DNA from 3 places in the Paenibacillus sp. NPDC101420 genome. Region 1 is predicted to be linked to each of the others. Evidence: predicted binding sites of a transcription regulator. Region 1 holds the regulator's gene; each other region holds the start of a gene.
What was found. Region 1 encodes LexA, which represses DNA repair genes until DNA is damaged. Its sites were predicted from a motif close to CGAACATATGTTCG; they were not measured.
Positions count from the first base shown of each region.

Region 1 (9,940 bases):
TCTTCGACATAAGATCGCTTGATCCAGATAAGTATTCCTTTCCTTATCATTTTCATAGAAACGCTGAAGAAATATTTGTGATTTTGACGGGAAAAGCGATGTTAAGAACTCCCGAGGGTTTTAGTGAGGTTTCTGAAGGTGATGTACTATTTTTTGAAATAGGACCTGAAGGAGCGCATCAACTTTATAATCATACGGATGCCCCTTGCAAGTATCTTGATCTCCGAACGAACCAGGGCATAGATGTTTGCGAATATCCGGACTCAGGTAAAATCAACATTCTCCCCTATCAAGAAATTTATCAGGCAGATCAACAAGCGGACTATTATAAAGGAGAAGAGCAGGTAAGGGAGAAATGGAACGGAATGGAGGATCACACTTGATTCAAGATCGATGGTTCACAGTCACGAAAATTGATCCAATTACTTATGCAATCAGTGAATATGGACATTGGGAAAAGGTGCACTCTTTTTTGTTGTTAGGGAAAGAACAAGCGGTGTTGATTGATACGGGATTAGGCATCGATAATATAAAAAGAATAACGGATCAGTTAACGGATTTACCTATCGCTGTCATCACTACGCATGTGCATGCAGACCATATAGGCAGTCATGGACAATTTGAGACGATCTATGTTCATAAAGAGGATGAGGATTGGCTGATTAATGGAATACGAGGTTTGTCCCTTGCCCAGATCAGAAAAGATATGAGCCGAGATATTACTCTTCCTGTTCCTGAGACGTTTGATCCTAATACGTATACACCTTATCAAGGGAAACCAACGGCTCTATTGCGAGAGGGAGATGTGCTTGATTTAGGCGGGCGTAGATTAGAAATTTACCACACACCGGGTCATTCGCCAGGTCATATTAGCATCTTTGATCATGCGAACGGGTATCTGTTTACAGGGGATTTATTGTATGATGTTACGCCAATTTATGCTTTTTATCCCTCTACTAGTCCTGTTGATTTAGTGGCTTCATTAGAAAAGATTGCACAAATTCCAGGTGTATCACAAATATTTGGCTCTCATAATACGTTGGGTCTAGATCCAGCTATTTTGCAAGAGGTTATGAAGGCAGTTCGTGAATTACGTGAACGGGATCTTGTTGCTCATGGTACGGGCATTCACCAATTTAACGGATTTAGTGTGCAATTTTAAAATGAATGTTGGATGCAGCGAAAACGGCCCCCCCCAAAAGGACCGTTTTTTGTCTTTCCTTAAGGTTTTCAAAATTTCTAATTGGGTAAAGTAAAGTGAAGTAATCAGAGGTGGAAGGGGGGCATTTATTCGGATACGATCGACCTGAAGAATGCATGCAATTGTTGGACTTGGGAGTAGGCTTCTTTGTACTGATTGTCGGATTGTTGAATGGGCAATAAGCCTGGCAAGAAGGAGATACTATACACAGGTATTTCATTGCTGTTCATGTATATTTTAAGCGTAAGTTCCTCGATAACATCAGCCTCTTCGTCAACGTTATTAAGCACATTAATATCCGCACTTGAAGCAGTTGATTTGCTGTTTTGTTGTCGTTTAGATACTTTTGAAAGGGTTAGTGCGTTAACAACAATCTCTGATCCCATTATATTGTCGAACGAGTATAGCTTTGCTATTGCTTTTTTGCTTGTTTTTGGATTGCTGGTACCTATTGCTATTTTTTTATAAGGTTCATTAAGGGCGATCAAGTGAGATTGATTGGGCGGAATGAATGTTTTGGTGAATATAATATTAAAAGATGAGGTTGCGTTTAACAGCTTAGAAAGTTCAGAAGAAGTAGATAGTTTTTTTAATTCTATAATAACGGCACTTAGAATTAAGACTCCTCCTACAATGGCAAACATATACATTAAGAAAATCAGCATGTAATCACACCTCCAAAGATCTCAGTAGAGCAAGATTTATTGCTTATTGAAAGATATGCCTGAATTCTCTCTACTAGTATCTGTTAAGAGCGAAAATCGTGGGAATTTAGGAAACGACTACTGATTAGAAAAAGAGAAAGCACCCACAGATCTGCCGATTTTGCAAGCTGGGTGCAAAATTGGGGCAACTGCTGGAGTGCTTTGTTGAGAGCTTTTTAAAATAATTATGTCAAAATCATAAGAAATTGAAGGCTGTGATTTGATCGGTATAAACAATTAGCTGTTTGTATTCGATCGGAGATTCATAGTGAGTATAGGGTCTTACAGAAACATCATTAAGGACTACAAAGTTATAGCTGAAATTTTTATCGGGATGTTCCGCACCTAAATAAGATATGTATTCATCTACAATGACATCATCCATTAGAGATTTTAAGTCAAAAACATCCTCTTTATTGGAGGTGGAAGGGGATATGGTCCCTTGAATACTGCCGAATGAGGTGAGTAAATTTACTTTTTTTCCACTCGCTTGATCGTTATTTAACAATAAGCCAGAGAGTTTAACAAGTGCATCGACTTTAAAATCGACGAGGGTTCTAATTTTTGAGTTGTTCAAAACGAGACACTTCCTTTCAATTTGAAATCCTGTTAACATTATTCGACATATAACCACATAATTCCTATTAGGTCATCAAAAATACATAAATACAAACACGCCCCCTCCATTGAACCATGAGTGAGGCGTGTTTATCTATAGAGATAGATTTAATTCCTGATCGTTACTCGTGTTCCAATCGGAACAATCGCAGCTAGTGCTAACACATCTTCATTGTACATACGAATACAACCGTGGGATACTTCGTGCCCTATGGATGAGGGATCATTATTTCCATGTATCCCATAGTGAGGCTTAGATAGACCCATCCAAAAGACCCCAAATGGACCACCTGGATCGGGTTGTTTGTTAATGATTGTGAATTCACCGAGTGGTGATTGAGTTAACATTTTACCGATTCCGACTGGGAAGCCCCTGATCACAATGTCGTTATCAAGAAGATAAAGCATACGCTGCGTCAGATCAACTATAATCCGGTAATTTGGCATTGTGCAACACTCCTTTCTAATTAAGATATGAGGAGGATGCCTAAACGGTTATTCATTAAAAATGGTCATTTTAGCCCATAAGAACAAATGTTCTGTAATTGATAAATGGAGTTTGATAACAATAAAAAAGCTGTTCTGCATTTGCAGAACAGCTTTTAAAAAAATAAAAGAAAGTATATATTTTTACGATATACCCTATCCTTATACTTCTCGTAGAAACGGATACCGTCCTTTAAAGGGCGGTATCCGTTTTCGCTTGGTAGGAGTGCATACTTAGTGGATATCTCGAAATAATCCGATAACTCTGCCGAGAATGGTCACGCGATTAAGGCGAAGAGGCTCGTACGCCGGATTCTCCGGCTGAAGACGTATATGATCACGTTCTTTATAAAAAGTCTTAACGGTTGCTTCATCTTCTTCGGTCATAGCTACAACGATATCTCCGTTATCAGCCGTTTGTTGTTGACGAACAATAACATAGTCGCCATTCATAATCCCAGCTTCGACCATACTGTCACCTTGAACCGATAACATAAATACTTTGTTATCTCCAACATAGTGAGTTGGAAGCGGGAAGTAGTCTTCAATATTCTCAGTAGCAGTGATAGGAACCCCGGCGGTAACCTTACCTACGACAGGAATGCGCGCGACGGTTTGCGCGAAATGATGGACATTCTCGGAATCCTCTTGGCCAAGCAATTCTATCGCACGAGGCTTCGTTGGATCTCGACGGATAAGTCCCTTCTTCTCTAGCCGATCTAAATGACCGTGAACTGTGGAGCTGGAAGCAAGACCAACAGCTTCTCCAATCTCCCGGACGGAAGGAGGATAACCCTTGCTGCGGACTTCGCTACGTATAAATTCCAGGATCGCCAGCTGGCGACTTGAAATCTTTGACATTGGAATCAACCCCATATAGTAATGTTTGGGAAAATTATAACATAGAACTACCGTTCGCACAAACATAAGTTCTAACTATTATAAATATTAATTCGAAAGAGTTAATAAATGGTAGTCTTGTATTGATTGCGTTTCCTTCATCTAAACAATAAGAGTGATTCTTTATATGAAGAATATGGTAAATATTAACCTCTGAAAAAAAAGAGAACAATTGTTCTAAAATAGTATTGAACAAAACACATGTTCGTGTTATTATAATTTCAAAAGTAAGAACAAGTGTTTGGAGGATGATATTCATGTTAAAATACAGTACATACCGTAGCATCTACGATAAAGCCCCAGTGGTTGAATCTTTAGGACATAATCCTATTACCCGTTATTCAGCTCAGATTAAAGAGATAACAGAGCTTTTGCTTGAAGGCTTGATGCGTTTGTTCCGTAGAGATTTTGTTATTAAACTAACATTGATCATTGTACTCGTACTATCAGGACTTACAGTAGTAGGTAATGTATTTGCAGGATCTACTACTTTAATGAAGGATGAGAAGCGCGTAGTGGTTGAACGTGGAGATACACTTTGGAGTATTGCTCTTGAGAATAAACCTTCTGATATGAAAACGGCTGTATATATAGAAGGAATTAAAAAATCCAATGGCATTAAAGGTAGTCAGATTAATGCTGGAGATATTCTCACTTTACCTATATATTAATATTCTAAGAACATAATAAGAGGACATGAAGAGCTTGCAGGGAGTAAACCTTGACAAGCTCTTTTTCTCATGGCAGAGTTAGAATTAATTTATAAGGGGAGGGAAAGTTTTGAATATTGATGAGTTGGTCGCGCGTATTAACGAATTGGCACGCAAACAGAAGAGCGTAGGCCTTAATCAAGAGGAAACGGCGGAACGCGCCAAGCTTCGTGAAATTTATTTGGGGAATATTCGCAATAACTTCCGAGCACAATTGAATACGATTGAATTGGTCGATAATGATGAGCATGAACAAGGTAACAAGGGGCGTAAGCATTAACACCCTGTTCCTTTTCATAGATATTACTGGATGACTAGGGGGAACGCATATGGCCCGTTCTTGGGAAAGAATGGTTCAACGCAACACGCAGCAAATTAATAAGCAAAGAAAGAAACAGGGGAAGGAAACGATTTACGCATCTAAATCTAAATCTCCTGGTAAGAACAGCGAAACCTTTAAAGGCCGTAACATTGCATTTCCAGTAGTGTTATTAGTGCTTGGTACTATGTTTTGGATGATTGGTTCAGTGGACCAAGCCAAAGGTAATGGTATGCTTATGAACTGGCTAGGAGTCGTTTTGTACTACTTACTAGCGGCACTTCTGTTCTTCCGACGTCCGTACTTGAAGGTAGAGAATGCTAGACTATCTACTATAAAATTCAACCGCGAACGTTATCTGCCAGCTTCTGATATTGAGAAAATCATCCTTTCGCGTGGAGCTGTTGTAATTAAGCATAAAGGCAAACGCACGAAATGGATTTTTACCAGACTTATGAATCGTTATGATACCAATGCAATGGGGACTCGACTGGAAGCATTCGCAAAAGCTCACCAAATTGAAGTAGTTCACGAATAGAAATTAACCAGCCATGGGAGAGGGAGACCTGTAATGCCAATTTCCGCCGTACTATTTGACCTTGATGATACACTGCTCTGGGATGATCGGAGCGTTAATGAAGCATTTCGTTCTGCATGTGAAGCCGCTGGGGATACGATTGATCCACAAGAACTGGAACTTGCGGTGCGTAAAGAAGCCATTGGACTATATGAATCCTACGAAACGAACCCGTTTACAAAGATGATTGGGATTAATCCGTTTGAAGCACTTTGGGGGAACTTTACTGCAGGTGAACAGCCGGAATTCCGTCAATTGGAGCAGCTTGCACCGGGATATCGTAAAGAGGCATGGCGTCGTGGTCTTGCAGCACTTGGTGTAGAGGACGAAGCTCTTGCTGAGACATTAGCAGCCAAATTCGCAGCAGAGCGTAGAAATCGACCTTACATCTATGAAGAAACGATTCAGGTGCTTGAAGAACTGAAGGGAAAAGTGAAGCTATTGCTTCTGACTAATGGATGCCCTGCATTGCAACAAGAGAAACTAGATGGCGTACCTGAAATCGTTCCTTTCTTTGATCACATCGTGATCTCTGGAAGCTTCGGAAAAGGAAAGCCGGATAAGGAAATTTTTCTGCATGCCCTAGAACTTTTAGATATTGCACCTGAGCAAGGAGTTATGGTCGGAGATAAGCTTACAACGGATATTCGTGGTGGGCTGGCAACAGGTTTGACTACAGTTTGGATTAATAGAAAAGGTAAACAGCCAGATCCGGAAATTCAGCCGGATTATGAAATCAAACATCTTGGAGAGCTTCTTTCATTAGTCCAATCTTTATAAAATTTCATTCATTTAAGCTTTAAGAAGGCAGTGAGTTCCTAGGTATCTAGGAGACTTGCTGTCTTTTTTATATCTACATCATAATTAATATGATAGATGAGATTTACTAGTATATGATTTAAGTCACAAGAGTTTAGCTGAATTGATGCGAAATACTGAAAAACCAATAATAATGTGTATAATAGATGGAGAATGTATAACATGAATTGGTAGATTCTTAGTAATCAATTCGACTGGGAGGAATCTAAATGAAGATTTCAAGAACAATAGTTCCTTTATTATTAGGTGCAACACTTTTAGTATTGGGAGGATGTTCATCAGACCAAACTAAACATTCTGGCGTACATAATATGAACATGGACATGTCTATGGAACCTATCAAGGTCGAGTTACATTGGAATCCTGAAGAGGTTGTTGTAAATCAGAAGGTGACCTTTGAAGCAGTGGTGACGCAAGACAACTTGGCAGTAGATGATGCGAAAGAGGTTCTGTTCGAAATTGTGAGTAAAGATGATAGTGAACAGAAAATTGAATTTAAAGGGAAGCTAGTCAGTGATGGAATCTATCAAGCAGAGGGAACACTAACGAAAGAAGGACAATATATTGTTACATCACACGTAACTGCTAGAACTCAGCATTCTATGCCTAATAAAGAACTCTCTGTAAAACCATAATTAAAAGAATAGCAATTCCTATGATTACAGATAATGCAGAGTGGAAAGGAAGGCTTTTCGAAATTCCTTTATTCTGCTAAACTTACTCTAATGTTTTACTGGGGGGACTATACGTTGGCTAAATATACACTTGAGGAAAGCTTACAACAAAGAATATTAATTCTAGATGGTGCAATGGGCACAATGATCCAACAGGTGCCTCTGACAGGTGAGGATTTTGGTGGGGAAGAATTGGACGGCTGTAATGAAATGCTAGTATTAACTCGTCCAGAAGTAATTCAGACGATTCATGAGCAGTATCTTGAAGCAGGTGCTGATCTCATTGAAACGAATACATTTGGTGCAACGTCTGTTGTACTTGCTGAATATGATATTCCGCAGCGGGCTCGTGAAATTAATCTGGTTGCAGCAAAACTAGCCCGTAATGCCGTTGATAAATATGATACACCAGATCGTCCCCGCTATGTCGTAGGTGCGATGGGTCCTACAACAAAGACACTCTCTGTTACAGGAGGCGTCACTTTCCAAGAGCTCGTTGATAGCTACGAGGAACAGGCAGTGGCATTGATTGATGGTCAAGTAGATGCGTTATTGCTAGAGACCTCTCAGGATACGCTGAACGTGAAAGCTGGAAGTATAGGTATTCGAAATGCATTTGAGAAGACGGGTATCAAACTGCCAGTGATGATTTCGGGAACAATAGAGCCGATGGGTACCACACTTGCCGGTCAGAACATTGAAGCATTCTATATTTCTTTAGAACATCTGAAGCCTATCTCTATAGGTCTGAACTGTGCGACGGGTCCAGAGTTCATGCGCGATCATATTCGTTCACTTTCTGCAATCTCTTCAGCGGCTGTGAGTTGTTATCCGAACGCTGGACTGCCAGATGAGAATGGGCATTATCATGAATCTCCTGATTCTCTTGCGCGTAAAATTGCTGCGTTTGCAGAAAAGGGATGGCTTAACATTGCGGGAGGTTGTTGCGGAACGACACCGGAACATATCCGTGCTATGTCGGAGGCACTTTCACAATTCCCTCCACGTCCGCTTGCAGGAAATCATCCGCCGGCACTTTCTGGGATTGAACCTATTTATATTGAGAACGACAACCGTCCATACATGGTTGGTGAACGTACGAATGTATTAGGATCGCGTAAGTTTAAACGTCTTATCGTCGAAGGTAAATATGAGGAAGCCTCAGAAATTGCCCGTGCACAGGTGAAGAGTGGTGCTCAAGTTATCGACGTCTGCGTGCAAGATCCGGACCGTGATGAGATTGAAGATATTAAGCTGTTTCTAGAATTAGTTGTAAAAAAAGTTAAAGTTCCTTTGATGATCGATACTACCGATCCGAAGGTTATTGATCTGGCATTACAGTACTGTCAAGGTAAGGCGATAATTAACTCCATTAACCTTGAAGATGGTGAAGAAAAATTTGAGCTGGTCACTCCATTGATTCATAAGTATGGCGCAGCTATCGTAGTGGGTACGATTGATGAGACAGGACAAGCAATCAAGGCTACGGACAAACTGGAAGTTGCCAAACGCTCCTACGACTTACTAGTGAACAAATACGGATTAGCTGGAGAAGACCTTATTTTCGACACGCTTGTGTTCCCTGTAGGAACCGGGGATGAACAATATATTGGCTCTGCTAAAGAAACTATTGATGGGATTCGTCTAATCAAAGAAGCACTTCCAGGTGTTCATACGATCTTGGGGATCAGCAACGTTTCCTTTGGATTACCGGAAGCAGGACGTGAAGTGCTGAATTCAGTATTCCTCTATGAGTGCACTAAAGCTGGATTGGATTATGCGATCGTAAATACCGAGAAGGTAGAACGTTATGCGTCTATTCCTGCTGAAGACCGTCGTCTTGCGGAGGAATTAATTTATAATACGAATGACGACACGCTTGCTGCTTTTGTAGCCGCCTTCCGAGGGAAAAAGGTTGAGAAAAAAGAGAAAATTTCTAACCTGTCACTAGAAGAGCGTCTGGCTTCATATGTTGTTGAAGGCACCAAAGAAGGACTTATTCCAGACCTTAATGAGGCGCTTACCAAATCAGGACCTTTGGAGATTATCAATGGCCCGCTAATGGCCGGGATGTCGGAGGTTGGACGGCTGTTTAATAACAATGAGTTGATTGTTGCTGAGGTGCTGCAAAGCGCTGAAGTAATGAAGGCTTCTGTTGGTCATTTAGAGCAGTTTATGAAGAAGGATGAGACATCGGTAAAAGGTAAGATCATGCTGGCAACTGTAAAAGGCGACGTGCATGATATAGGTAAGAATCTGGTGGAGATCATCTTATCCAATAATGGTTATCAGATCATTAATTTGGGTATAAAAGTACCACCTGAGACCATTATCGAAGCGTTTCGTCGTGAAAAAGCCGATGCGATCGGATTGTCTGGACTACTCGTAAAATCGGCACAGCAGATGGTGCTGACTGCGCAAGACCTACGCACGGCTGGGATTGATGTGCCTATTATGGTAGGTGGTGCTGCCTTGACTCGCAAGTTCACCAAAACACGTATCCGGCCGGAATATGATGGGCTGGTATTATATGCTAAGGATGCTATGGATGGACTCGATATTGCTAATCGGCTTATGAATCCTGTTGAACGGGAGAAAATTGCCGAGGAAATTCGAGTGGAAGCAGAATCCGCAGTGGCAGTTGCTCCTAAGCAAGAGCTTCCTACGCTGACTAGAGCTGTACGCTCCAAAATTTCTCCAGATGCACCTGTATTTGTTCCACCCGATATAGAGCGCCATGTTATTCGTAATTATCCATTGGGGCATATTATCCCTTATGTGAACATGCAAATGCTGCTCGGTCACCATCTGGGGCTACGAGGTTCTGTAGAGGCGCAATTAGCTGCTGGTGATGAGCGGACTGTGGAGTTGAAAGGTACTGTCGATGACATTCTACATCAAGCGATGCTGGAAGGTACGATTACTCCTCATG
Region 1 is NZ_JBNNSE010000011.1:24,459-34,398, forward strand. Features, by position in the region: gene ACQKMP_RS28605 (cupin domain-containing protein) at 1-383, shown strand, start outside; gene ACQKMP_RS28610 (MBL fold metallo-hydrolase) at 356-1,162, shown strand; gene ACQKMP_RS28615 (hypothetical protein) at 1,288-1,866, opposite strand; gene ACQKMP_RS28620 (hypothetical protein) at 2,102-2,482, opposite strand; gene ACQKMP_RS28625 (L,D-transpeptidase) at 2,632-2,970, opposite strand; gene lexA (transcriptional repressor LexA) at 3,244-3,870, opposite strand; gene ACQKMP_RS28635 (LysM peptidoglycan-binding domain-containing protein) at 4,167-4,580, shown strand; gene ACQKMP_RS28640 (DUF896 domain-containing protein) at 4,690-4,899, shown strand; gene ACQKMP_RS28645 (hypothetical protein) at 4,949-5,476, shown strand; gene ACQKMP_RS28650 (HAD family hydrolase) at 5,510-6,295, shown strand; gene ACQKMP_RS28655 (FixH family protein) at 6,544-6,969, shown strand; gene metH (methionine synthase) at 7,144-9,940, shown strand, end outside.

Region 2 (9,940 bases), on a different contig from region 1:
TGCAGGCAGCGCTTTCCATAAAGGACTAGCTTTAATGTCTGCCAGGAAGGCATCCCCGAGACCATCATTATCGTTAATAAAAATGTAATCAGCGTCTAAATCAGACAGCATCTCCAGCGAAATATCCGCAGACATCTCACCTTCTACAAGAGTACTTTGAGCAAAACCTAGCTCACTCAGCACATATCCCCCGTAATGGAAGTTACCCACTAAAAAGATCTTACGCGCATTCGCATTAATATAAATCGCTTTTTTACCGGCAGAAACACTAGCTAACTGTGCTTTAGTCTCTTCTAGCTTTGTATTATAAGCAGCAATAGCTTCTGTTGCCTTATCCTCTAAACCTAGCAATTTCGCAATCGTTTCTGTTGCTTCCACTACGTTACCAAGTGCATTCTTAAACACGTAAGTTGGAGCAATTTGCGAGTAGTTTTCATAAACACCATTTTGTGCATAAAAAGCTGTTGGGAATATAATTAATTCCGGCTCCAAATCCACTACAGATTCTGGAGAGGGAATACCATTAGCGAAGCTGATTTCTTCTACACCACTTAACGTATCCTGTAGATATTGCTGCGGTCTTTCACCCGTGGACCATTGCGCTACCGGGGTTACACCAAGCGTTACTAAGTAGTCCTCTAGACCAGGCGCATACACCTTTTGTACAGTTCCGGGAATGTTTACTGTATTGCCTACTTGGTCAGTTACTACAAACGCTTCTCTAGCCGCTACTTCCGTTTCTTTTACAGCTGGTTCCTCCGTTGCGCTCGCTTCGCTAGTTGTTACTGGAGTATCTTTTGCTTGCTGATTCGCTGCATTATTACTGCCGCAAGCTGTTAGTAGAATGGATAATAAACCAACCATTACAACATAACTTATTATCTTTGTATTAAACCCCTTCATGATTGACCTTCCCTCTTTCCTGTTTTCTCAATAATAATCATTCTCAGTATTGAGTGTATAAGAGATAGGGCTCATTGACCATGTAACATCTTATGATTCCTCATGTACATTTTCAAGGTATCATCATCACTGCAACTTCTTCTAGCATCCGCTTTAAAGCTACTGGGGAATATTCGAACCAAGGATCAGAATGAATAACATAGATTTGTTGCTGTTTAATAGCCTCTAACTGTTTGAATCCAGCGTCTCTCTGCAAATGATGCCATGTTGCGCGTGACTCATCATCAGGGCATATAATCGTAAACAGCTTATCTACCTCCAACTTACCTAGCTCATCAAAAGTAATCTCGGTATTATATAGACCAGGCTGCTCATAACTAGATACCGCTCCCAAATCCTGAAACAAAAGATGCTCGATGCCTGTATTGCAATAAGCAAAGATTTGCTGCTGATAAATACGTATAACTAGAACTTTAGGTGGTGTAGTGGTCCAGCCTAACTCCCGACGAACGCCTTCCAATCTTGCCCTATACTGTGTGATCCATTGTTTCGCTTCTTCTTGTTTATTTAATCGGGCAGCAAGTTCAGTTAATGCTATTAAGCAATCTTGTTTATCATCCAACCAATAGATTGGAAAATGCTCCTCTATCTGTTTTACCAGCTCTGACGACAAATCTTTTGGAGAAATGAGAAGATCGATTGGCAAATGCAATAGCTCATTTGGCCTGCAATAATTTTTATTCTGGGTCAAGGTTACCTTATGCTCAATTTCTTGCGACCACAAATTATAGTAGTACGGTGTCCATTTTGCACTTAAGGGTGCAGCAAATGGGATGATTCCTGCCGCATGTAAATACCCCATCATATTCCCAGTTACAACACCGATATTAGATTTTTGCTGGCTGGAATACATGGTTGGGGATATCCCTTCGACCTTTTTGAACACTCGGCTAAAATAAAACTCATCACTATATCCAACAGCCTCTGCTATAAACTTCAAGCGAACGTCTTCCTTTTGCAATAATTGTTTAGCCTTTTGAATCCGCAGCTGGGTAACAAACTCCATTGGACTTTGTATATATTCCTGTTTAAACGCTGAGGAAAAATAACTGGAACTAAGACCAGTAAGATCTGCTAAATGAGCCAAAGATAAGGGCTTCGTGAAATTCTTTTCTATGTATTTTCTAACCTCACTTAAATCTGTCTTTTGAGTTTGCTTTTGCATTCTGTCACCTCTCTACTGCTTGGATAAATTTTATTAAATTTGCTGATTGATAATTATTCTCAATTATACTTTTGTTTTGGGAAGCTAGCAATACTTGGAAGTGTATAGCCTCGTAAAAAAAAGACGCTCAGGGGAATCCCCTAGCGTCTTCTTTATGTGTATCTATGGGCATCTCTACCCTGAGTAGAGCATCTTATTTTGAATCTACAACCGGAACCGAAGCTGGAGCTGCAACTACCCCTTCATTCTTCTGCAAATTCTCTTTCACTTCTTCAGTCCCTAAGGACTGTACAGGAGCACCGATGCTGAAACTATCGATGATCTTCCCAAGTGTAGCTTGGTCAAAGTCTTCTTGGGCATACAGTTCAATGGTAAAGCCATCTTTTTCCCAAATCACAATACCATTTGCAAAATAAACCTTAGTCCCGTTAATTACTTCTGTCTTCACTTCTTCCGTAGTACTGATCCCATTGTCGCCGCCCTTGGAGATTAGGAAATTAACAGCTTTATCCCCGGAGTTATACTGCACTTCAACCATGCTGGTCCCCTGAAGAACAACATTCACAAACTCATAGTCTGCCATCCAGGTTGGTGCCGGGAAGTTCATTCCAAGCTCTGCACGTGCTTCATCCAGGGTCAACTTGGGTGCAACCGGCAATTCAATGGCAACATTCTCCCCGCCTTTCCCCTCTTCAGATGGAGTCATTGACTGTGCAGCCGAAGGGATTTCCTTATCGTATTGCGTGATTTCGAGATTTCCTACTTCAAACTTTGCCATGATTGATTGGAACATATCCTGTGCATAGGAGGTTGCAGAGAATGCTCCACCTAGACAAATTACTGCACTACCAATCACTATTGCATTTCTCCAGCTACTTTTTTTCATCGTTATCCCGTCCTTTTTCTCTGATTTGAGTTCAAGAGCTCCATGGTCCAGCTTGTATACTAAACGGTTATAAATTCTTTCTTTGGCGGCTGTGTTATCCTGTTCAACATTCTCAAGCAGCTCTATGGTTTTGCTGAATTTTGTGAGATCATCATTTTTCTTATTCATGGTTGAATCCTCCTGCTTTTAAGGAAATATGCAGTTTCTTCAGACTTCTATGCAATACGACACCAATATTGGACTCACTGACGCCCATGATCTGTGCGACTTCGGAATTTTTCAGCCCAGCCCCATATTTCATTGCAATGATATTACGTTCCTTCTCACGCAGCTTGGAGAGCGCCTTAAACAGTGCTTGATTATTATCCTCACGAATCGCCAATTCCTCCGGAGACGGCTTGGGAAATATGAGCTCCAGCAAAGAATCTAGTGAGGTGTAGCTTCTTTTCTTCTGCCCTCGGAAGTAATCCGTCACAGCGTTCCTTACAATGGCAAACAGCCAAACCTCAAAATTCGATTTTTCTTCTGAAAAGCTGTAATACTTACACATCACCGTCTCAAACACCTGACTGCAGATGTCCTCTGACACGTGGTGGTTATTAATACGATAACTAATATATTTGTAAACACGTTTGTAGTACGTATCGTACATCCGGGTAAATTCCTCTTTTGACATCATGGCACCACGTGATCTTTCGATATTCTTGTAACGGTCCGCAGTACCCTGGATAACTTCCATCTTCACCCTCCTTCCACCTCACCTTCATCGAAAAGCTAAACAAATTGCGCAATTTGTTGTGAAGAAACTTACATAAGTTAATACGTAGAAAAGCCCAAACCATTAACAAATGTTTTGATAATTGTGGGATGGTGGGAAAAAGGGTGAAAGATCACAATCCGTAAAAGCGGCGATACTTGAGTTGCGGGGTGGATATTTGTGCGGGAGAGAAGGGGAGAAGCTCAGCGCTATAATTCAATGATTTCATAGTTATGTACTTCAAGACTTTCAGAATCTATACAAAACACTTGTACATCCAGTGCATCTATAAGCTTTTCCATGTGATCTCTTTCTATATAACTGTTATCATAACATGTTCATTCCAAGTACCGTCTATTAACAGGATGTTTTGTATTTGCCCAATTTAAAAATCCTGCCATTATCCAGCGGGATGCTTGATAAATGGCAGGACAATAACCTTACTTCATTTTCACTAACTTTAAATATTCCGAACTTCCACAACCTTTCCTAAATCCACAAACTGCTCATGATCGACCTTCACCTTCACTCTGCCCTTTCGGCGCTTCTCACGCCATTCACGAAGATCTTCCTCCGTTTCTAAGCGAAGCTCCGCGATTTCCAGCGCTCGGTCTAGGACATATTTGCTTGTGTAAAGGACTGTATTTATTCCCTGTCCCCCTAAAGCAATGTGAGGCTTTAAAGGTATCCATTCCTCGACAGTGAATCTAACATAATCTTTCTCTTCCTTATGAGGCTCAGGGACAATCTCCTTTATTTCCTTTCGTTTCACCACTTCCCAATCTACCACTTTACCCACCCAATGAATTCCTGTCTTTGCAGGATCGAAGAATTTCCTTCTGGATTGACACATAGCTACATATTCGATCTGGGTTATTATCTTCTGGCTTGTAAGGTTCTCCACAGGTACATGGTAAAAAGAATGCTGCCTGGCCACCTCCACTTGTTTGGGGCCACGAACAGAGCCGACAAGAACATTTTTACCCGCGAGTTGGTTGGCATAGTATTCTTTCGTACCGCGTGGACGGATGGAACATTAGTAATATTTTTTTATATGAGATTTTCTCCACTAAGTATGTATAATTTGGTAATTAATCCATTATATTCAGTCCTTCCGCATATTATATAAATCCACCAGATAACAAAACCTTCTGTACTTCGACTGCGCGGTTTTATCTTGTTCTAACTTGATTTCACTTACATCATCATTTAAGTGACTCAACTGCTCATCCACATTCAATCCAAAACTAAGCGCAGTTTGCATAATTACAACCAGCCCATCAAGCAGTCCATTGGGATAGGTCTGTAGAAAGCAAGCATAATCATGCAGAAGTTCTACTTTTCCAGATAAAATCTCTACAGCATATAAATTCATTTTTGCCAAACATCGAAATTCACGAGCAATCTCTTGCCCGTCCGGTCCTAAATCCTCCAACCACCCAAGTTCTACGTATCTGTAAATGCTATCCCTGGCTTGCTCGTAATCCCCCAGATGTTGATATGCAACTCCCCGCATCTGTTGACTGAACCCAAAATAATAAACAAGTGGATGCTGCATCTTAATTAGAGGTATTGTCGTCCCCATCGCCTTATAGTACAGTCGCTCTTCATATATACGCTGGGCATAGCTATACAAAATATCTGCAGTGTATAGCAGCTTATCCCACTTTTCAAAGTAATGTGCAGTTTCCAACATTTCGACAAGAACATCCGGGTTGAAGGCTTTAAGAATAGAGAGATGCAACCGTAAATCCCCCTTTTTTATCCATTTATACCTTCATTGTATATTTTGTAATCTAGAGGGTCAATATAAAAAGTACTAATAAGTACAGATTTAGTGATTATCAAGTTGCCTTTAATAGTCTGTTACGGTTAGCATTCCTCTTCTAACCTTAATGTAGAGGTGATCCTATGAATTTACCAGAAAGCGTCGGCAATCGCATTCGCGAGCTTAGAAAAGCAAAAGGATGGACACAAGAACAACTTGCCGAAGCTGCTTCGCTTCACTACAGTTACATAGGTGGTGTCGAACGAGGAGATCGAAATATCTCATTAGAGACACTAGAAAAAATTATTGCGGCGTTTGATGTTCCAGCTATAGAATTCTTTCGATTCGAGGATGAGACACAGCGTCGCAAGGCGTTGGATGAACATATGGCTTTGCTAAGCAGTAAAAGTGCAGAAGAAATAACAGCACTCACTCAGGTAACTCGAAAAGTGATTGCTGCTATTGGGTTAAGTAAGGATGAAAAGTAGCAACTTCTAAAAATTAACGTTGTTACATATCTTTTCGAATTCAAAGACTGTATAGATTGTAATTGAAAAATCACAACGATGTGTATATCCCTCAAAGCACCAATCAGATTGAAACTTAACCTTCATACATCAAAGGCCCCTTCTGCCGAAAACGGCGGAAGGGGCCTTTGATGTAGATGGAATAAGCTATTTACCATATAGTTGTGTTGTAAATGCACCACAACGTCCTCCAGCATTAGATTGGAGATGTAACTATGCCGTGTAACGGTGTCTTCAGTTCATGAGATGTATTGGCCAGAAACTCGTTTTTTAACTGATAGAGAAAATGCAACTTTTCTAACAGGTTACTGATAGTGCTATAGGCTCTCAAATCCGCTGGGCGGAGATATAGACCTAGCTGAATATAAAGATAAAAAGCCTCACGGAAACTTCCATTCCCCCTTTCTTCTATCCTTACAGTATATTTATGGCTTGCACTCTTAACCATTTTTAATATTATACTCAATATCTAAAGGTTCTAACTGAGTGCCTATTTAAAGAAATTTTTATATTCTTCAAAGAAAAAGAATACTTTTTTACGATCTTTACTAGTTGAACATTTGTTCGTATTGAGTTAAAATGAAAAATATTGCACGTTATTACGTACGTAATAAAGGAGAATGCTGATGAACTTCAGTTACACCTTCCCAGCTTTAAGAGGAATTCAAGCAGGTAGAGAATTCTATACTGTCATGTGTCCACTCCGTTTAATAGCTAAAATTTTCCTGTTTGACGAAGAGGAAATTCCTGTTGAGCATCGGGCACAACGTCTAATGAATAGGTCGCGGATTCCTGATATCACCAATTATATTTTAGAGAATCCTAAGGACTATATCTTCTCTTCTCTAACAGCAAGTGTGGACGGTACTATGAGATTCAAAGAAGTTTCAGATGAGATGAAAGACATAGGACAACTGACTATCTCTCTTGATTCTAAGTTTTTAATTAATGACGGACAACACCGTAGAGCGGCAATCGAAGAAGCCCTGAGGATCTCTCCTGAGCTTGGAGACGAAACAATTTCAGTGGTCTTTTTTCATGACTTTGGCCTTACTCGCTCTCAACAAATGTTTTCAGACTTGAATCGTCACGCCGTCAATACAACATCATCAATCGGAATACTTTATGACCATCGAGATCAATTATCATTAATTACAAAAAGTTTAATATCTGATATCCCATTATTAGAACGATATACAGACCGAGAAAAAGTATCTCTTTCTAAGAATTCACCGAAGCTTTTCGCGCTAAACCATGTTTTTAATACAACTTCTCGTCTTATCAATAAACGTAAAGGCGAACTTATATCTGAACAAGAGAAAGAATTTGTTACCGCCTTTTGGGAGTTACTATGTGTATCAATCCCAGAGTGGCAAGAAGTTATTAAAAAGAAGATCTCACCTCGAGAACTACGTATTCAATCAATCGTCGCTCACGGGATTTTTCTGGAATCTCTTGGAATAATAGGCTATTATCTATACCGGTATCATCCGGATGAATGGCAGTCCTATATTATGAAACTCAACACCATCGACTTGAGTCGAGAAAATAAAAAAGACTGGCAAGGACGCGCTTATAGCAATACTGGCAGAATTAATAAAAATGGTGAAACTATTCAGTTGACTGCAAACTTGATTAAGTCCAAAATCAACCTCCCACTCACCGAACAAGAACAGAAGATTGAAAACAAATTTAAGGAGGTGTCTATAAATGGGTAATTTAGGACTCAATATATTCAATACTGGTACCAAATTCATTGAAGCAAAAGAGTTGATTAAGGAAGTTTATTTAATGGACGAGCGTCCATGGGTTGTTGGTTTTAGCGGCGGTAAAGATTCTACAGCTGTAGTTCAACTTGTCTTTCAGGCACTTCAAGAACTTAATCCTTCTGAGCTGCACAAAAAAGTTTATGTTATCTCTTCTGATACCCAAGTGGAAACACCACTTATTATAGATAAAATCACCCGTACATTAGGTCGAATACAAGAAAAAGCATTAAATCTTGGTCTCCCAATTGAGACGCAAAAGGTCCGTCCTAAGGTTGAGCAGACCTTTTGGGCTTCCATTATCGGTAAAGGTTACCCAACACCTCGTCAAAAATTCAGATGGTGTACAGACCGTTTAAAGATTGAGCCTGCAAATCGCTTTATTCTCGATAAGGTTGATCAATTTGGTGAAGTTATTATGCTACTTGGTGTTCGTGACTCCGAAAGCTCAACACGAGCTGCAGTAATGCAGTCACATACTATTGAAGGTAAAAAGCTAATGCGTCATTCAACATTAAGAAATGCATTTGTGTTTGCTCCAATTCGGGCCTTTGATGTTGATGATGTTTGGGAATTTTTGCTTCAGTATGAATCCCCTTGGGGTGACGATAACAATGAATTGCTCGAACTGTATCAGAATTCAAGTAGCGAGTGCCCACTAGTTGTTGATAAAGAAGTTAAAGAAAGTGCAGGATCTTGTGGAAATAGCCGTTTCGGTTGTTGGACTTGCACAGTTGTTTCTGAAGATAAAGCTCTGAGTGGGTTTATTAACAATGGAGTGGATTGGTTGCGTCCTCTCTACGAATTCAGAAACTTCTTAGTACAAATTAGAGAAGATCACACGAAGAGACAAAAACAGCGGATGAATGGTGAAGTATACCTACTTCCGTATCACGAGGAACCAACACCAGAGCAAGAGATAGTTGATAAGGAAAAGCTAAAAGAATACCTCAACACAAATAACATTAACTTAGCTACTATAGAAGAACTTAATATTCTAATTAGAGAAGAAGATGGCACACATAAGCGCCTTGGGGTCGGCCCATTTACCTTAAAAGCTCGTGAAGAAATACTTAGACAATTATTACGAGCACAAAGACAAATTCGTGAGCTTCACGATCCGACTATTGAATTAATTAGTCTTGAAGAACTTAAAGTCATTCGTAAGTACTGGCATAAAGACTTGCAGTGGGAAGATCGTTTGCCATTAATCGTCGAAGAAGAAACAGGTGAAATTTATGATTGGAACCATGATGATCGCCCTGTATTCAAAGATGATCAACTCACTGACCTTGAAACATTGTGTCAAGAAGAGGGCATCAACTTGAGCGTACTCAAACAATTAATCTCAATAGAAAAAGATTATTCTGGAGTAAAAGTTAGACGCGGATTATTCCAAGCATTTGATAAAACTTTAAAGCAAGACTTCTTGCATTTATAAAGGTGGACTAGCATTTTATGCAAATAACAAAATTAGTGCTCTGTAACATTGGAGCTTACTTCGGGAATCAGAATACATTTAATTTTAAGACCAATGAAACTAAAAATGTAGTTCTGTTAGGCGGAAAAAATGGAGCTGGAAAAACAACAATTTTAGAGTCACTTAGAATTGTATTATTTGGATCAATGGCTTATGGATTTGTGAATGATAATGAACCGTACTTCCGAAAAATTTCATCCTTCCTTAATAGAAAAGCTATAAATGAAGAAAGCAATCCTGATTTTCGAATTATTATCCAGTATGATTCCACAGAGGATTTCGAAATCCAGAGTTATACCTTGACAAGAAGTTGGAGAATTAAAAATAAGAAAATCAAAGAAGACTTCTACGTTGTTAGAAACGGAAAATCATTGAATAATCAAGAAAAATCGGATTTTCAAAATCGACTACGTGAGGAAATGCCCCCTCGTCTCTTTGAACTATGTCTTTTCGACGGCGAAGATATTTCTCGAATTGTATCGGAAGAGAAGATCCCTGAATATCTTAGTGAATCTGGAAAAATCCTTTTCAACTTAGACCTTTTTATGAACTTAGAAAAAGATCTTCAGTCTTATCGAATACAATATGCGCAACAAAATGCAACTGCAGCCAAAGATATTAAAGATCA
Region 2 is NZ_JBNNSE010000009.1:128,397-138,336, forward strand. Features, by position in the region: gene ACQKMP_RS27295 (ABC transporter substrate-binding protein) at 1-903, opposite strand, end outside; gene ACQKMP_RS27300 (helix-turn-helix domain-containing protein) at 1,016-2,128, opposite strand; gene ACQKMP_RS27305 (hypothetical protein) at 2,322-3,182, opposite strand; gene ACQKMP_RS27310 (sigma-70 family RNA polymerase sigma factor) at 3,175-3,753, opposite strand; gene ACQKMP_RS27315 (hypothetical protein) at 4,232-4,570, opposite strand; gene ACQKMP_RS27320 (DNA-binding protein) at 4,877-5,515, opposite strand; gene ACQKMP_RS27325 (helix-turn-helix transcriptional regulator) at 5,683-6,027, shown strand; gene ACQKMP_RS27330 (histidine kinase dimerization/phospho-acceptor domain-containing protein) at 6,263-6,514, opposite strand; gene dndB (DNA sulfur modification protein DndB) at 6,693-7,784, shown strand; gene dndC (DNA phosphorothioation system sulfurtransferase DndC) at 7,777-9,273, shown strand; gene dndD (DNA sulfur modification protein DndD) at 9,291-9,940, shown strand, end outside.
Region 2: a site for LexA is predicted at 6,620-6,633, ahead of dndB (DNA sulfur modification protein DndB). Genes of this name have one in related genera too.

Region 3 (9,940 bases), on a different contig from region 1:
AGTGTGCTGCAGAGTGGACTATGGGGGCAATATTACAATAACATGACTCTTAGCGGCGCACCTGCGCTGACGCGAACCGATGCTAACATCCAATTTTCGTGGAAACAGGGTTCGCCTGATCCAGCCATTCGTGTCGACGCTTTCTCTGTACGGTGGAGTGGAAAACTGACTGCAGCCTATAGTGAAACCTATACCATTTACTCCTCCTCTGATGACGGGGTACGGGTGTGGATTGATGGAGGGCTGATCATTGATAGCTGGGTGAATCAGAGTGGACAGGAACGAAAAGGCAGTGTGAATCTGATAGCTGGCAAGCTACATGAAATAAAAGTGGAGTACTATGAGAATGAGGGGGACGCGCGAATTGTATTGCAGTGGGAAAGTCCTAGCCAACCCAAAGGGATTATTCCAGCAGGAGCGTTTTATCTTCCATAAGACGATATCCGAACTGATTCGAGCATAGGAATATTAGCGAAAAAGCCCCGGATTTCGGGGCTTTTTTAATGTGAAAGGTTCTTAGATTTGTTCACGGTAGCTAATGTTGTTGGCGATCTTCTCGTCACGAACAGCTTTGCGCAGAACATCTTTGACGGTTTGGGCATCATGGATTTTTCGGAAAAGAAGCTGCGGCGCTGAGGCATCATCAGAAAATACAGTTAATGTACCGATGCCGAGCATCCGGTCCATGATAGATTGTGCTACGGATAAATCGCGTACACGCAGTAATTCGATCTCTTCGACATTTTTACCGATAAGTCCGGTCTTTACCATAATGCGCTGGCTTGTAATGGTGTACGTAGTCGTGTTTAGGCGTACGATTCCTTTGAGGCGATCAGAGATACTGGCTGGTTTGCCTTTCCAGAGAACGACTTCTTGAATAGCATTTTGATTTGTTGATGGACGGCGGGCGGTCACTGGAGCGGTGCCGTCAATGCTAGATCCGCATTCTCCACAAAATTTAGCGCCCTGCTTATATTCTGATCCGCAGGTTGTGCAATAAGGCATAAATACTCTCCTTCCCTGATTACAATTGAAATAATTATAACATAATAGTCATTTTACATAAATTTCATTTGCGCTTTACACAAACCGACATTATTCTGTTAAGTGGAGGGATAAATAATGAAAAAAGTGTTACTAATAGGAACGCTAATGCTGACTGTCATCCTTAGCGCCTGCAGCAATAATAATTCAACTTCATCGGCTCCTGCCTCGGAAGAAGAAGTGCAGGAAACCGTGCAAAACTTCTACAATGAAATGTCTAAACTTGATGAATTAGGAAAATCATCTTTAACGGAGTTCAACGAAGCTATTGCTGCTTATTCAGCAGGAGAACTTTCGGACAGGCAGTTGGAGAAGAAGATTAACGAATTCCAAAAGACCGCAACAGACTTATCCAATCAGGCTGAGAAAGTGAAAATTTCCTCTAGCTTGCCCGAAGACATTCGTAAACTGCTTGATGAGTCCAAAATTGCTTTTCAAAGTGCTTATTCTCTAAAAGAACAGGCCTCTCAAGGTGCTGATTCCGCAGAGGTCACTGCTGAGAAGTTCGAGGAATTGAATCAGAACGCTGACGTCGCGATGCTATACGGCATTTCCAAGCTTAATGAAGCAAGAGAAGCAACAGGGCTCATCGATGCTGATGGTCAGTCCACCGCTGAATCAGAGAAAGTTCAAGAATAGATCGAAATTTAGACGCTGAACAGTTCAACTGTCAGCGTCTTTTTGATGCGATTTTGAGCTTGAGTAGAGGTAACACTGCCAATCCTATAAATAAGCCGGCTACGATTCCTTTTGTGAGGTCTGAGAGGGTACTGCTTCGATATACGAGGGGGTATAGACACAGGAATAATACGGGAATTAGGATGAGCAGGGCATTGTTTTTTTTCAAGTGGAAAGCTCCTCTCAATTAGATATTCAATATTATACAACTTTTAGATAAAAGAGGAGGATTTTAAAGTGGGATCTTTTTCCTGATTATTGATTATTCAGCGAAGGTGTGGATATAATACAAACATACGTTCGTGTGTAACGGAATAAGTATAGAAATTAGGGAGGGGTTACCATGGGCAAAAAGCTGGAGAAAAACGGACTGTGGGAAAGTAGTCGCATGATGCTGCCGGAGCATAAGGTAAGAATTATTAGGGATGAACGGGAGACCCTGCGCCGCATTAAGCCTATTCTGGATGAGCAGAAGCTGGAGGAGATCGAATGTACACTGGCCTTATCGTTACGGAGTCATGTGCGCGTCACTGTTGTGCTGTTTGATCCTTTTGAGAATACGACAATTAGTGGTTTTGTGACTTCCATTCACACCCACTCGCGTGAGTTTAAGCTGCAGTGGGCGGAGGAATGGAAGTGGATCAATGTAGATGATCTAGTGGAGGTTTACATCGTCTAATGCTGAGAACCGCTGACTTCACTTTTTTCATAAGCAATTAGGGTCACCGTTGGGTTGCCGGTCAGATGTGCAATGGAAGCTTCAGCATTTCGAATAATTTCGAGTGCTTCTTCCTGCTCGCTCAGGGCAGCAACTTTATAGCTATCACTATGAATGTCCATATACGTTCCCACCTTTCGCTAATATTTTGCCCTTTTTTGTAGAAATGATCCAAGGTGAAGAAGCTATGAATAGGTGCTTTTCAGGGGAGATCTCGGGGATACCGGGGTCTTTTTTTAAAATATAAGAAAGTATAAGTTATGCACCTATCCTTTATGTCTTATATTTCTCGCTTAAACGCTTATCGTCCTTCCTTATATGGACGCCGAAGACATTTATGCTTGTATGCTAAGGCAAGCAGGGGTATTAGTACAAGCGAATGGGGAAGCGGGATCATTGATTATACCAAGGGGTGATTCTATGCTGACTTTAGATCAAGTGAGGGACAAATCGGCGGCGAGGCTTGTTGGGCTTCATCCTGTTTTGGCAGCAGGGGCGAAGGCTTTGATACAGCAAAGCTATGCCAGAGGAGTGCCCATCGTTATTACTCAGGGATTGCGGTCGATTGCTGAACAAAATGCCTTGTATGCGCAGGGGAGAAGTAAGCCTGGACCTATAGTTACCAACGCCAAGGGTGGAACCAGCTATCACAATTATGGCCTTGCGTTTGATTTTGCGCTTTTGCTGCCGGATGGAAATGGTATTTCCTGGGATATGAATCGTGATGGTGATAAAGATAAAATAGCGGACTGGCAAGAGGTTGTACAGGTGGGAAAACAGCTAGGGCTTGAGTGGGGAGGAGACTGGACGTCTTTTAAAGATTATTCACATCTGCAAATGGCCTTCGGCTTAACTACGACTCAACTTTGGGCAGGTAAACGTCCTACGACGGATCAGGTCAATGAAGCTTTAAAAAGAATTACTGGGGAGGATGACCAGGTGAACAAAGACGTTAAAGTAACGATAACCTTAAACGGCACTAAACTTACGGATGGTGTTCTTGATACCGGCGTAACGTATGTACCCGTGCGTGCTCTGGCTGAGGCGCTTGGAGCAAAGGTTACGTATGACGCAGCAAGCAAGACAGTGAATGTTGTAAAAGAGTAAAGCTATTCATGTATAGACAGTGCCACCCAAGGGGAAATTATCAGTGATAACTAACCATAAAGGGAGGCATAACACTGTGAACAAGCTAATAACAAGCCTTGCATGCGGTACTGTACTGTCAATGAGTATAATGGGAGCTAGTTACGCTAATCCAATCGGGTCAGCCGCTTTAGGCGGTATCCCGAACGCGAATACGGGCATGGATGGTACCGTGAATAACACTCGGATGATGAATACGGAAGGCAATCTAATGAACGGCACCACGGGAACGATGAATCAGCATGAGAGCATTATGAAAGATAAGATCCGCACAGGGGAAAATTACAGACCTAACACTTATAACTACAATGAAAATTACACCCGGGATAACTACAACAGAAATACGGTAACTCCACTATCCAACACTACAACGGACGGTAGATATCGGGCAACCAGTACAACTACAAATACTGGGACTACCAGTAGAGGATCAAACTGGGGCTGGCTCGGATTGTTTGGACTCTTGGGCCTTGTCGGAATGAGAAGCAGAAGTGACGAACGCAGATAATCGACATGCCTAATAACCCGTGTCGGCATATGCTGGGACGGGTTATTTTTAATGTGATAAAACTTTTTTTGAAAAAGGGATTGCGCGTTATCGATATTCATGATATTATATTTCTTGTCGCGTTATACGTAAACATCGTATGAAGCAACAACACATAATATGCCGGGGTGGCGGAACAGGCAGACGCACAGGACTTAAAATCCTGCGGTACGTGAGTACCGTACGGGTTCGACCCCCGTCCTCGGCATCACAGTGAAAACCTTGAGAAATCAAGGTTTTTTTTCTATTATTGCCATCAAGCAATGCTTACGTCAAAAGCTAAAGGTTCTGTGTGTCTAGGAATTGCTTTCTAACACACAGAACCCTGACGATAATACTCCTTTTCAGTGCTTGTCAATTCACAAGCTCTGGAGAGGAGTTTTTAATATGTAATATTTCATGAAGCACCGTATATCGAACGTTACGTACAGTGTGTGAGAGGTTGGAGTTCATTGATTATTGTCGAATAACATCTTAATTTGTTGTATTATTGATAAAGCTAGTTTTCAAGATTCAAGGAGGGTTATAGTTTGCTTACACTGAGAAGAGCCGAGCCGCGTCAAAGTAAAAAGCTCAGTCTCACATCGCTGCTTACGGGCTTGGTTACGCTGGTGGTTCTACTAACCTCAAGCATTCTTCTGATCGGTTCTTACGAGTCCAAAAAACAATCATTGATGGAGACTACGCTCCATTTGAATTACTACAACGCTGACCGAATGACCAAGACAATGGATTCCTTATTTCAGTCCATGCGCAGCAGTTTGGAATATAGCGCTGCCACACTCTCCGATGACGATGGCTCAACGCCGAAGCAAGTAGATGATAATTTAGAACTGATGCGCAATAGTAGCAATTACTTCAATTCTATCGCCGTGGTCGATGCCGACGGGCTGGTCCGCAACGTAGTACCGACTAGTTTGGGGACAACAGGCGACCATATTACTTCTAAAGTCGGTTTGGAAGCTCTGGCGTTCAAAAAACCTTACATATCCTCCCCCTATATGACCCAAACCACCAAGAGACTAATTGTGTTTATGAGTCAGCCGATTTTCAGCAACAATGGTATATATCGCGGTATTTTGAGCGGCACGTTTTATCTGCAAGAGAACAATATTTTGTCTATGATTTTTGGCCACAACAACGTGGACAATTCTGGCTCTTATTATTATATTGTGGATTCAAGCGGGCATCTGTTGTACCACCCGGATAAGCAGCTCATTGGGGAGGATGTCAGCAGTAACAAGGTTGTACAGAAACTTATGAAAGGGGAAAGCGGGGAACAGCAAGTGCGCAACACCCGTAGCGTTGAAATGCTTGCCGGATACTCCAGCGTACCGGCCAATGGCTGGGGAATCGTGGTCGTTTCGCCGATTAGTGTCATTCATCATCAACTGATGGGCCACCTTCGGACAATTCTCTGGTATTCGTTATTTCCGTTCATTATACTCCTGATGGGTGTCATTCTCGTAGCGCGCAAGTTGGCCCGGCCTTTTGTGTACCTGGCAAATCTGGTGAGCAGGATGGGCAAGGAGAAGATTGTATTGCCAGAAGCGAAGCCGCAATGGAGCCGAGAGGCAGATCTGCTGACCAAGGCTGTGTTGCTTGCCGTGACGGATATTCAGAAGCAGACGGATCAACTGACCCAAGAGGCTTCGACGGATGCTCTGACCGGTTTAATGAACCGGAGATCGTTAGAATATACGATGAGCCAGTGGATTGCCTCAGAGCAACCGTTTTCGCTCATTGTGCTGGATGTAGACAAATTTAAATCGGTGAACGACACCTACGGCCATCTCATCGGCGACGAAGTGCTGAAACATGTAGCCAAAGTTATAGTTACCTCGTTTCGCCCAGACGATGTTTGCCACCGATACGGCGGTGAAGAGTTCGTCATCTTACTGTCCCGCACTAGACCTGAGGAAGCCTTCACCGTAGCTGAAAGAGTCCGGCGGGCATTGGAACAAAGCAGGGGTCCAATCCCGACACAGGTTACGATCTCCCAGGGAATCGCCCATTATCCTGTTCATGCATTGGAGCGGGAGGGGCTGCTGGAGAAGGCCGATCAAGCGTTATACCTGGCCAAGAGCAGGGGAAGAAACCAGACGATGGTCGCTGATGGTTGAATCAATTGCTCGAAATTTGCGGTATGTGCTTTATCCTCTGGATCATAGTGAAGACCTTGAGAAATCAAGGTTTTTTTGTTTTAAGATTCCAATTAAAGAGTGGGGCACACTGTACACATGCCGGTCTCTAAGGATGGAGACTACGGTCATTTATCAGGGGATGCACGATATTCCACTAACGGACTCCGGAAGTGATTCTCGCCAAACAACTGATTCAGATGAAATCTACGATGATTGTATTGCAAAACTGAACGAAGCCGGCACAGAGAAAATGGATTGGGAATCTATTGACTGGTTAAAGTGAGAACATCGCTGTTCACTGACAAGAATTATTAAATAGGAAAACCGCGATTCTTCGATTCTTCCATTACTGGAGAGTCGCGGTTTTCGATCATGGCTGCTTCAGCGCTCAAGTCCCTCTGTTCAGCTTATTTTGTATATCAGCAAGGGGATTTCTCATCTGCCTGTTTTTATTTGGCAGACCTGATCTCATCTTGCAAAGTTATAGTACTTCCAAGGGTGATGGCTTCATCGACCGCGAATGACAGTCTGATGTCTGTTAAGGCATCCGCTAATGAGTATGCTGAAATTCCCGTGTGCAGGAAGCTGGACATATTCAATAAGGCTTGTCCTATCCCAATCTCTTCATCAGAAAGGGGAGAGGGATGAAACGGGTTCTGAAATAGACTAAGCTGTCCTGCACGCAATTCATGCAAGGAGAGACTTTCCAGACTGCCTTCCTGTCCGCCTTGAATCCGACTAATGTTCATATACTCGGTCTCTTCGGTTCCCAGGCGACGGATAATCTCATTATCGCGAATTTCTCCATGTGATCCGCGGATGAGTACCCGGTTGGTACGGAGGGGCGAGAAATATTGGGAGCGAGTGAAGTCAAGCACAGCGCTTTTGCCGGAGGGAAACACCATAATTGCGATATCCTGCTGCTCTGTCTTCAGGTCATCTTCGGCCTCCCTCCCCCTATAAGAGAAGTCCATGATTGGAACCTCTAGCCGGCGAGCTGTGATTTCACATGCTGTGCCAGTGATCGAGAGCCATTTACGGATCAGGCTGATTCCATGATAACCATGCGCAACAGAGACTTGAACATGACCTACCTCGCCCAAATGTCCGGTTTGAATATAGGCGGTTCTTGCCTGATGATGAGGCAACAGCGGATATTGCTCGGCTATTTGAATCAGAGGGAAATCAATGGCACTGGATCGAAGCAGTTCATATTCAGCCGGCGTGGAGGCGGTGGGTGTTTCGGCCAATACAGGTACTTGCAGCGCTGCAAGCTCCAACAGCAGTGAGACGGCAGAGGTTTTGGACACCGCCAGAACCACAAAATCGCTCTCGGCCGCAAGACGTTCCATCGAGCTGTACACGGTCAGGTTCCATTTGTCGATCAGTTGCTGGTATTTGGCAGGGTTGCGGATCAATACACCGGTTACCTGAAATTGCTGCGGAAGCAGGTGAGCCAACTTAAGATACATTTCCGCCCGCCAGCCGCTTCCGATTATTCCAAAACGAATTGGTCTGTTCATCTTTAAAATACACCTCTAATGGTTGATTTGTATGTAAACACCTTCGTAGCACAGGTATCAGTTGTCTCTTATTATTGTATATAAAAAATGATAGAGTACATAGGATTATGTATAATATGAAACTATTACTTTTTGTTGTCTTTAGCTAAGCTATCTTTTGCATTTACATACAAAGAAGCGATTATCCAATAGCCGGATGATCGCTCCTTTGTATAATCCACTTCTGAAATTTCAATCAATGACCTTCCGTGATTGTTAACGGTGTAAATTGTGGAACCCAAATTGACAGCGGAAGCACTTGCAGAGGCGATCATTAAGCTGGAACTAATCAAGACTACGACTGTAAGCAAGAACATTTTCTTTTTCATTAGTAAACTCTTTGACTATTATTTTTTCCATTATGTTGTGATACATTTGAAGTTGTGATTGATGAGCATGTTCTCTTAGGAGCTCAAAGAGTGCTACTGATTTCTTGAGGTTTGTATCGTTTTCAATTTTGATACTAAAAATCAGAGTTTCTAGAATAGTGTTGATTGCTTCGTTCATATTCTCTTGTTCGTAGTAATACATCACCAGCAAATAAATGTATTCCTCGTAATATCTTATTTCCACATTAGTCACATACTTTTCTATGTCATTTACGTTGTTTTTAAGATCACTCAGAATCCAATCTACGGAATAGTTATATTTTATCGAGGATTCCAAGATGGTAATTAGTCCTGGCAGTAACTCTTCCTCAGCGCTGTTTCTAATAAATTCAACATACTCCTTTAGGACTCCTGTCTGGCCTTCCAAAAGGTCGAGCACGTAGGTATTGGCTTTTGCAATATTACAGTAGTATTTGACTTCATTAATTCCCTCATCATCTAGTCCTTTGATCCAGCCCAATTCAGCATATTTTTGAATACACATTCTAGCCTCAGGATACTTACCGAGCTTTTGCAGTGCGATTCCTTTGAACATAAGCTAAATCCAAAATAATAGGGAATACTCCGCTTCAGGTTTTGTTCTCTCAATGTGTCACTGCTTGTCTCATATATGAATGCAATCTGGGTAATCAATCTATCTGCAATTTCAATCATAGCACCCCAATTTTCCAATGAAAAAGATGCCTTAAGCATACTAGTTAAGAAATCAGCATTTAATCCATCCAAATCCAACTTCAATGCGATCTTCCTTTCTTCTGTATATCATTCATCTGTTATAGCTATGTCGGTTGTATCTCTAGACTATTCTTTATTTTACCAATAAAGTAAGTGATTTTCATCACTGGAACGAGGAAACAAGAGTTTGTTTTGTGATTGTCCCAATATAACTAGGGTACAGTGTTTTTACTAAGTTCTTCGAATCGAGGGAATTATGTCTGTTAGGCTGTTTATTTGCCCCTCTATTTTGGGGTTATTTGTACGTAAAATACCGAAATGTACCTATCTTGGGAATCCATATTCAATTATGATCTTCCCGAAAGAAAGCGCTATCAAAGTAATTTTGACCACATTTCATGAGGGGGTAAGGATGATTTGAAGCGAATGGGAAAAAGATTGGGTATGAGTCTGCTAGTATTCATTATTGCAGCAGTACAGTTCGGTTTTACAGGAATGAAAGGCAATGTTGCGCAAGCGGCGGAAAAGAGTATGGCTCAAAAGCCGTATATGGGCTGGAGCAGTTACAGTATGCAAGTGTATGATGGGGCAGGAAACTGGACATCGGCGGAGAGCGTTAAGAAGCAATCGGATGCGATGCATGAGAAGCTGCAAGCCCATGGATATGAATATATTAATATTGATGCGGGCTGGAATGGCGATATGGATGAATACGGGAGACCTATTCCTAGTGAAGTCCTTTATCCGAACGGATTTCAGGAGGTCATTGACTATGTTCATAATAATGGACAAAAGATTGGGATCTATCTGATCCCGGGGGTATCTATCGATGCATATAACCGAAATCTTGAGGTGTATGGGACAGGCGGCGAATGTCGTATTCAGGATATTACGGCCAAGCCGCTTACCATTATGGATTATTGGAATTCCTACACCTATAAAATTGATTTCACGAATCCCTGTGCCCAGAAGTATGTGGATTCTATTGCAGATATGCTTGGCGAGTGGGGGATCGATTTCGTCAAATTCGACAGCGT
Region 3 is NZ_JBNNSE010000002.1:86,285-96,224, forward strand. Features, by position in the region: gene ACQKMP_RS09225 (glycosyl hydrolase) at 1-435, shown strand, start outside; gene ACQKMP_RS09230 (PH domain-containing protein) at 517-1,005, opposite strand; gene ACQKMP_RS09235 (hypothetical protein) at 1,123-1,683, shown strand; gene ACQKMP_RS09240 (YolD-like family protein) at 2,066-2,401, shown strand; gene ACQKMP_RS09245 (hypothetical protein) at 2,398-2,562, opposite strand; gene ACQKMP_RS09250 (M15 family metallopeptidase) at 2,861-3,547, shown strand; gene ACQKMP_RS09255 (hypothetical protein) at 3,624-4,094, shown strand; tRNA gene ACQKMP_RS09260 (tRNA-Leu) at 4,256-4,341, shown strand; gene ACQKMP_RS09265 (sensor domain-containing diguanylate cyclase) at 4,664-6,256, shown strand; gene ACQKMP_RS09270 (hypothetical protein) at 6,249-6,560, shown strand; gene ACQKMP_RS09275 (Gfo/Idh/MocA family protein) at 6,727-7,800, opposite strand; gene ACQKMP_RS09280 (hypothetical protein) at 8,125-8,763, opposite strand; gene ACQKMP_RS09285 (X2-like carbohydrate binding domain-containing protein) at 9,330-9,940, shown strand, end outside.
Region 3: a site for LexA is predicted at 2,012-2,025, ahead of ACQKMP_RS09240 (YolD-like family protein). Genes of this name have one in related genera too.